Candidatus Pseudothioglobus singularis PS1: one gene and its partners. The protein of the gene in region 1 interacts with the protein of each later gene in a pairwise test. Links are inferred from orthologs where the notes say so. Each region holds a gene or a part of one and is shown in the gene's direction. Other genes may lie near its edges.

The links.
Region 2: the proteins of ndk (region 1) and ung interact in binary tests that used the Escherichia coli proteins (3 or more experiments, as listed by UniProt). The link is inferred for Candidatus Pseudothioglobus singularis PS1 from one-to-one orthologs.
Region 3: the proteins of ndk (region 1) and W908_RS07485 interact in binary tests that used the Escherichia coli proteins (3 or more experiments, as listed by UniProt). The link is inferred for Candidatus Pseudothioglobus singularis PS1 from one-to-one orthologs.

What each region holds. Positions count from the first base shown.
Region 1 is NZ_CP006911.1:560,869-563,944, forward strand. Bases 90-2,998 are described here. They hold ndk (nucleoside-diphosphate kinase), read left to right. Parts: upstream 90-1,285; coding sequence 1,286-1,711; downstream 1,712-2,998. Other genes in these bases: W908_RS02845 (NAD(P)/FAD-dependent oxidoreductase), read left to right, coding at 90-1,183; rlmN (dual-specificity RNA methyltransferase RlmN), read left to right, coding at 1,733-2,827; W908_RS02860 (hypothetical protein), read left to right, coding at 2,799-2,998. Outside these bases: more of W908_RS02845, read left to right, coding at 1-89; more of W908_RS02860, read left to right, coding at 2,999-3,076. UniProt on the Escherichia coli protein: Major role in the synthesis of nucleoside triphosphates other than ATP. The ATP gamma phosphate is transferred to the NDP beta phosphate via a ping-pong mechanism, using a phosphorylated active-site intermediate.
Region 2 is NZ_CP006911.1:1,173,396-1,176,299, forward strand. What follows is about bases 8-2,744. They hold ung (uracil-DNA glycosylase), read left to right. Parts: upstream 8-908; coding sequence 909-1,580; downstream 1,581-2,744. Other genes in these bases: W908_RS05960 (cold-shock protein), read right to left, coding at 8-106; W908_RS05965 (thiopurine S-methyltransferase), read right to left, coding at 106-762; W908_RS05975 (4-phosphoerythronate dehydrogenase), read left to right, coding at 1,577-2,629; W908_RS05980 (TSUP family transporter), read right to left, coding at 2,626-2,744. In the rest of the region: more of W908_RS05960, read right to left, coding at 1-7; more of W908_RS05980, read right to left, coding at 2,745-2,904. UniProt on the Escherichia coli protein: Excises uracil residues from the DNA which can arise as a result of misincorporation of dUMP residues by DNA polymerase or due to deamination of cytosine.
Region 3 is NZ_CP006911.1:1,480,163-1,483,068, forward strand. The notes cover bases 49-2,787. They hold W908_RS07485 (5-formyltetrahydrofolate cyclo-ligase), read left to right. Parts: upstream 49-1,010; coding sequence 1,011-1,565; downstream 1,566-2,787. Other genes in these bases: W908_RS07480 (MarC family protein), read right to left, coding at 49-600; W908_RS07490 (FAD-dependent monooxygenase), read right to left, coding at 1,562-2,734; W908_RS07495 (metallopeptidase TldD-related protein), read right to left, coding at 2,735-2,787. Also shown: more of W908_RS07480, read right to left, coding at 13-48; more of W908_RS07495, read right to left, coding at 2,788-2,906. UniProt on the Escherichia coli protein: Involved in the removal of 5-formyltetrahydrofolate.

The sequences.
Region 1 (3,076 bases):
AAAAGTTATTGTTTTGGATGCTGAGGATATTGGATTTGGAGCCAGCACTCGCAATGGTGGCATGTTAGGTTCAGGCCATAAAGTTTCGAATGATCATGCGCAGCAAAAATATGGCTCAGAGGTAGCCTCCAATCTTCATAAAGAAGCTAATGCCTCACTGGCTTATACGACTAATTTAATTAAAGAGAATCAGATTGATTGTGATCTTCAAATTTGTGGAAGGCTTAGAACCTCATGGCTACCTCAAAACCAAACAGATATGTCTAATAATTTAAATAAATTAAAAGATATTGAAGATTTTAATTCTCAAATGATCAATTTAGATCTTCTAAAGAAGTCAATTAAAACTGATTTATATTTTGGAGGGCAGTATTATGAAGACCATGGAGCGGTTCAACCTCGTAAATTTCATTATGGCTTATTGAAACTTGCAATTAATGCAGGTGCAATGGTTTATGGAAGTAGACCTGTAACTAAAATTATTAAAAAATCAAAATCAAATGAACTATTGTTTACAGTTAATACTGATGACACCTCTATTGAATGCAAAGACGTATTAATGGCAACAAATGGATACACACGCTCTAATCTTTCAAAGTATTTATCTAGGCGTGTGTTGCCAGTTCCAAGCTTTATTATTACAACTGTTGATATTGGTGAGGATAGAGTGAAATCGTTATTACCAGGAGGCCATTGTATGGTGGAGACTCGTAAACGTTATTGTTACTATCGAGCTACTCCTTGTGGAAAAAGAATTATGCTGGGTACCCGAGCTGCAATGCACGCAATGAGTGCTGAAGACGCTCTGCCAACGCTTAAGAAAATGCTGTCTGAAATTTTTCCCTCTTTGAAGGATGTTGACATTAGTCATTGCTGGACAGGATTTACTGGCTTTAGTTTTAGTCAGCTTCCAAATCTTAGCTCAAAAAATGGCATATATTCCGCACTTGGGTACTGTGGAAATGGCGTTGCAATGGCCCCCTATTTGGGCCATAAAGCCGCACTTAAAATATTAAATCCAGATCAAAGAGTGTCTGTTTTTGAACAAACGCCTCTAGAAACAAGGCCATACTACTTTGGAAAGCCATGGTTTTTGCCAATTGCCAGTGCCTATTTTAGAGGCTTTGATTTGTATGATAATTTCAGACGAGTGAAATCAATAAAAAAAGTTAATTTTGATTAATTTTTACATTAATAACAAGAGCTTTCAATTTTCTCTGTAATTAAAAGAAATCTACATTAGCATGGTAAAATATCGCCTTTTTAAATAATTGGGGATTTATCCATGGAACAAACTCTATCTATAATTAAACCGGATGCTGTAGCTAAAAATGTAATTGGCCAAATTTATTCACGCTTTGAAAGTGCTGGGTTTAAAATTGTTGCATCAAAAATGATTCACCTGGATGATGAAATGGCTGGTGGATTCTATGCCGTTCATCAAGACAGACCTTTCTTTAATGACCTAGTAAGTTTTATGACATCTGGTCCAGTGATGATCCAAGTTCTTGAGGGTGAAAATGCTGTTGCAAAGCATCGTGAAATAATGGGAGCTACTAATCCAAAAGAGGCCGACGCAGGAACAATAAGAGCTGACTTTGCAGAGTCCTTGGATGAAAATGCAGTTCATGGTTCTGATTCTCAGGAAAATGCAGCAATTGAAATTGCATATTTCTTTGGCGATGATGGCGTTTGTCCAAGAACTAGATAGATAAAAGAAGGATATTGTCTTATGTTAGAAAAACAAAACCTTCTAGGGCTTACGCAAAGTAAGCTTAAGAAGTTTTTTTCTGATTTAAATGAGAAACCCTTTCGCACTAAACAAATTATGCAGTGGGTTTATCATCAAGGTGTTACCGACTTTGATGATATGCATAACTTTTCTAAAGATTTAAGACAAAAACTTGACTCAATCGCCTCAATAAATATGCCTGAGATTGTCTCCTTGAATCACTCTAAGGACGGGGTAGTCAAGTGGGTTATAAAGCTTGGTGAAGACAATCATATTGAAAGTGTCTTCATACCTCAAAAGGATAGAGGAACTTTGTGTATTTCTTCGCAGGTTGGATGCTCATTGGCTTGTACTTTCTGTTCAACTGGCTATCAGGGCTTTAATCGTAACCTCAAAAATCACGAGATCATCGCTCAAGTCTTGATTGCTAAAAACTATCTTGAGGCCCATAATAGTAGAATCACTAATGTTGTTTTTATGGGAATGGGGGAGCCTCTTCTCAATGAATCTCCGGTTTATGATGCATGTGAAATTCTTTTGGATGATTGGGCATTTGGCCTTTCAAGGAGAAAAGTAACTGTCTCATCATCAGGAATTGTGCCTGCACTCATAAGAATGTCAGACACTGTTCCGGTTAGCTTGGCTATTTCTTTACATGCACCCGATGATATACTTAGAGATATATTGGTCCCCATCAATCAAAAATATCCTATAAAAGAGCTTATGAAGGCATGCCATTATTACCTAAAAGCTGGAACTCAAGAAAGGCATATATTATTTGAGTATGTCATGCTTGATGGAGTCAATGATTCTATTGAGCAGGCTAAATCCCTTTCAAAGCTTTTAAATTACTGGTTTGAGAGTGAATCAGCAAAAGTTAATTTAATTCCCTTTAACCCTTTTCCAGAGTCTCAATACAAAACATCAAGCCCTTCAACTATCGACAAGTTTCAAGATGTCCTCTTTAAAGCTGGTATAAGAACGACCACAAGAAGAACAAGAGGTGATGATGTTGATGCCGCATGTGGCCAGTTGGCTGGAAAAGTCTTAGACAAGAGCAGAAGAAATGCTGAGCGGAATAGATTACTATCCTAAAAAGAAAAAACAACTTAAAGGAAAACTCTTCTGGGTTGTTTTGTTATTTATAATTCTATTAGGCATGTGGTATTATTTTCAGGATTTAGAGTTGTCAGAGGGAAGCTCCAGTTCAATTATCATCAGTAGGCCGATTGAGGATAGTGAGCCTGTTTCTTTATTAAAAAATCAATTAGGTTCAGTCAATCAAGTTGACGAATCGATTTCTGAAACAACTATTAATAATAGCGAAAGTCTGGATGAAGTAAT
Region 2 (2,904 bases), 610 kb from region 1 along the record:
AAACATTTTTTTGATGAACAAAGTACTTTTCACCATCATCTCCTGTTATAAAACCATATCCCTTTGTACCAAATTGGGCTACTATGCCTGTCATTTTTTTTGCCATTACACTCTCACTTTTTGCAGTAAATACACTGCTTTTTCTACAAAATCTACACCAAGATTTTGAAACATTGGCTCATTTTCAATATCATTAATACACTCCAGCTCTCGACATTGAAAAGAAACTCTAAATAATTCATCGACCTCAAATTTGCTAACTGCAAAAGGTGGGCCAGATCTTTGATGCTGTGGATAATTCAAAGTTAACAATAAAATCCTCACATCAATGACTATTATATCATTTAAATGTTTAATGTATTTTTGTCTTAATTCACTATCAAGAGCGATCAATGATGCGCGGTCATAAACTGCCTTCACCTCCTGAAGATGATTTGCTTCTAAATCAAAATAATTACCGCAATAAATTCTTATTCCATCGCCTTCATAAAGTATGAATCCATCTGAATTTGATATTGAATAAGATAAGTTGTTTTCTGAAAAAAACTTTTCTGCTGCGATAATACTCATCTCTACACCAATCACATTTATTTGATTTTCAAGTAGAAATAACATGTCTTTAGTTTTTCCACACAAGGGAACAAAAATCGTATCCCCTGGAGACAGATTAAGCTGATCTAGATACTCAATGAGCTGTCTATTGATTTGGTCGGCATGCCAACCTATTCTATTGTTTTCCCACCTACTGATCCAATCAGTCATGCTTAATCCTTGTTATAATAAAACTAATCCTTGAAACGCTAAATAAATGCATGATTTGAAATCATTTTAAACCATAAAATATTTTTTACTATTTAAATGCAATCTAACTTCATTAATACAAATTCATTCGATCCTATGAACTTATCATGACTCAAAGTATTGGTGACTGGTCTGAATACCTCTCTAAAGAGAAAGAAAAGGATTACTTTATCTCGCTATACTCGTTTCTCAACTCTAGAATTGATAGTGAAATTTATCCACCCAGAGGAGAATGGTTCAAGGCCTTTGAATATTCAAGCTTTAACTCTACAAAAGTTATAATTCTTGGTCAAGACCCATATCATGGGGATGGTCAGGCAGAAGGACTTAGTTTCTCTGTGCCTAAAGGCACCGCCATACCTCCATCCCTCAGAAATATTTATAAAGAGCTGGAATCAAATAATGTAAATTTTGCGAATCCTGGTCATGGTAATCTTGTCACTTGGGCTACCCAAGGGGTCTTGCTGCTTAATAGTGTGCTAACTGTCGAAAGGCAATCTCCAGCGGCTCATGCGAACAAAGGGTGGGAGTTTTTTACTGATCATGTGATTAGACTCCTCAATGAGAAAAAAAATAATTTAGTTTTTTTACTCTGGGGCGCCTATGCTAATAAAAAAACTGAATTGATAGATAGCAGCAAACACTTAATACTCAGTGCTCCGCATCCATCACCCTTTTCTGCACATAAAGGCTTCTTTGGTAGTCAACATTTTTTAAAAGCTAATGAATACCTTGAATCAAACAATCAAAAGCCCATTGACTGGAGAATACCCAAATGAAACTAATGATTGATGATGCAGTTTGGGGATTTAACAAGATTTTTTCAGAGTTTGGAGAAGTTGTAACTCTTCCAGGCAGGGAAATTAATAGAGAGAGTTTGTTAGACTGCGATATGTTAATTGTGAGATCAAGAACACAGGTCAATCAAGAACTATTAGAGGGCACGAAAATTTCTTTTGTTGGTTCAACGGTTGCAGGCCTGGATCATATTGATGAAAGTTATTTATATAAAAACAATATAGCTTTCTCCTCTGCTCAAGGATGTAATGCTAATGCAGTTGCTGAGTACGTGATTAGTGCATTAGCAAATCTTGCGCATGATTATTGTTTCAAATTAGCTGAAAAGTCGCTCGGTATTATTGGAGTTGGCAATGTGGGTCGAAGACTTGACTTTAAAGCAAAGCAGCTTGGTATGACTACGCTTTTAAATGATCCACCACGAGAGGAAAAAGAGGGTGCTGATGGCTTTGTCAGTATAGAAAATGCTCTTAGTGCAGATATAGTAACCTTTCATACTCCTTTGACAAATAATGGGCCTTATCCAACTCATAATCTTCTTGGAAGTCAAAACTTTAATCTCATTACTCAGGATACAATTCTAATAAACGCGGCCAGAGGTGGAATCATTGATGAAGCCATTTGGGAAACAATCAATACCAAGGCTAATATTATTGATTGTTGGGAGAATGAGCCCAATATTAACCCGACTCTTCAAAAGTCAGCATACTGGTCTACTCCTCATATTGCAGGGCACTCTATCGATGCCAAGTTTATGGGAAGTTTTATGATCTATAAAGAGTTATGCAAATTCATACAAAAACCAATGAATAGTGAAATTGAAACGCTAATTAATCGTGAATCTATGGTGATTGAAGAAAAAACGCTTCATGCGACTCTAAATTCAATATATTCTTTTAAAGATGATGACGAGGTCATTTCAGATATTTCAAAATTTGAAGACTATCGACGAAATTACCCTGAACGCTTCGAATGGCATCACTTTAAAACTCAATTTGACTTACCTAGAAAAAATATAAATCAATACTAACTCAGCGAAAGCATATATTTAATAAGCATTGAAATCGAAATAATGACAATTAAAAACCTAATTATTAGTGGATTGGCTTTCAATAAATAATGAGTTCCAAAAAAAGCCCCAATCATTTGCCCCATCATCATTAGAATGCCAATTAAAAAAGCAATATGGCCAAAACTAAAAAAGACTATGAATCCAGCAATATTTGATGCAAAATTCAAAGGCTTTGCTAGGATTGTTGCTTGGATAATTTCAAGTTTCTTAAGCATTACCCCTGTCATTGCAAA
Region 3 (2,906 bases), 920 kb from region 1 along the record:
TATGAAAAAAATCTAAATATTGAATGTTTGTTTTAATCCGTCAAGAATAAAGTCAACAGAAACCATTATCAGCAAGATTCCCATTAACCTTTCAATAGCAATTAATGCCCTGTTACCTAGTTTTCTTCCCAATGCCTCTGATGAGATTAATATAATCCCAGTTATTAAACAAGCAACAAATACAACAAAAGTCCACTCAACCCATCTATTTGGCTCTTTTGCCATAAACAGTATTACTGCTGCTATCGCTGATGGACCAGCTAGCATTGGGACAGCAAGCGGCACAATTAGAGGCTCAGTATTCTCATTGTGACTAAAGATAGGTTTTGTTCCAGGGAAAATCATTCTAATGGCAATAATAAATAATATTATTCCACCAGTAATACCAAGCGAAGACTGATCTATATCTAACAACTGAAGAATATATCTTCCAACAAACATAAAAAATAACAAAATGACTAGGGCAATTAATAATTCACGAACAATGATGATTCTTCGTCTCTCAATTGGTATATTTTTAAGGATACTAAGAAATACAGGCACGTTTCCAATAGGGTCCATGATAATAATTAATAATAAAATTGCAGCTAATACAGTCACTTGAGGGTTTTTTTATAAGAAATGGAGCTGGCATTTTATAGGAATAGATTTTTAATATAATAGTAAATGAAATTATCAAATTATCTGTTCCTAAAAATTTAAGCAAATAAAAGAAGAAATATCATTGCAATTCAATCCTCTAAAGGTGATAATTTATCTATCTGTTGTGTTCGTGCTTGATTTATTTCCCTGAGCCGATTAAGTATAGAAAAGGAGATGAGATTGGTTACTTTTGTGTATGCCCACCTTGAAGTGGGAAACCTACGGTAAACATCGAACTTCCGCCTTGAACCAGAATGGTTCAGGACCATGTCAACACGGCACAATGGACCCTCTAATCTAATTATAAATAACCATTCTTTGCATTTTTTGTACTGCTAAAATTAGTACATATTTAAATAAATTGCCGAATGAAAGAACTTCGAAAAAAACTAAGAATCATTAGAAAGTCAATCGATACGCCAACTCGAAAAAAGCAAGGTAAAAAACTCCTGTATCAATGTCAAAAACATGCCATCTTCAGAAATGCGAAACATATTGCAATTTTCACACCTAATGATGGTGAAATCGAAACTATTGACACCATAAATTTTTTAACACATCAGGGTTATTATGTATATTTGCCGATTCTTGTTGGGGAAAAACTAAAGTTTGCAAAGATGGGCAAACTATTTAGAAAGAATAGATTTGGTATAGATGAACCAATCTTTAGTCCTCTTGTTGGCGCTCATAAGATGGATCTTATTCTGATGCCTCTCGTCGGATTTGATGCAAATAAAAATCGACTTGGAATGGGGGGAGGGTTCTATGATAAAACTCTGAGCTTTCATACAAAATTAAAGAATTTTCGAGTACCAAAATTATTTGGATTAGCATTTGATGCTCAAGAGGTGAGTCGTCTTTATTCTCAGCCCTGGGATGTTCCAGTCAATGGAATAGTCACTCCAACGCGATTTATACGTTAACTATTTTTATTCACTTTTCCTAAGGCTTGTCTTTGAAAAAAAGATTTTAGAATGGGAGTTTCATCAATTAAATTCATTCCATAACCCCTAAGCCATCTTATTGATTCGTTATTCTCTTTGTAAATCCAGTCCAGTCCTGTCATGGTCTTTGACATCATTTCATTGTCTAGCCTTCTTGCTCTTGCATACTTTCGAAGAACAATAAAATCTCCCATTGGTTTGTCAATATTTTCGGATAACTGTTTACTTAGCTCGATGACATCAGAAAAGCCCAGATTTGCACCTTGGCCAGCCAGTGGATGAATATTGTGAGCAGCATCACCAATCAATGCTAAATTTTCAAGAACGTACTCTTTTGCACTTCTTGAGACCAAAGGAAAACTTTTCTTACTACTTTGAAGCTCCAAAGATCCAAATTGATACTCTGATGCCTCAGATAACATTTTATTGAATATACTTATTGTTGTTGTTTCAAGCTCATTAGCAAGTGTCTCTTTACAGGACCAAACAATCGAAGCCTGATTTTCTGATAGAGGCAATATGGCAAGAATACTATCTGTTAAAAATCTTTGCCATGTGGTATCCATCAAAGGCTTTTCACTTACAATATTTGCAATAATTGCTTTTTGTTGATAATCATGCTCGGTGACTTGAATCTCTGCCAAACCTCTTACTTTTGAGTGAGGTCCATCTGCCCCAATTAAAAGGTTACATGAGTAATTTTCACCATTATCTAGATCTAACGTATAACCTGAGTCTGTTTTTGTGAGTTCAGTTAGCTTTGCATTAATCATGGTGACTTTAGATTGATCAACTGCATTAAAAAGGGCAGCTTGAATGAGATCATTCTCTACAATGTGACCTAAGTATTCAATGCCTTCATCTTTTGCATAGAAATTAAGATGGCCATGTGAGTTTTGATCCCAAACTTTGGTGGCACTAAACCCTTTTTTTCTTTTTATCTTATCCCAGACATTGATTGAACATAAAAAATCTTGGGTAGATGGTGTAATAGCGCTAACCCGGGTATGAAATGAGTCAGTTATTGTTGGATTAGAATTATTTGGGTCAATAATTGCAATACTTAATTCCATTTTTTTTGATAGTTCAACCACTAATGAGAGTCCAATCATGCCGCCACCAACTATGATGACATCAAACTCTTTCAATTACCCTTCCCCAGCAATTGTCATTTCACTTATCAAGGTGGTACCTACTTTTAGATTGCTTCTGAGATCAAAATCATTACCAACATAGGTAATGTTTTTAAGCATATCCTTTAAGTTTCCAGCTATTGTGATGCCAGAGACTGGGTATTGAATCTCTCCATTTTCTACCCAA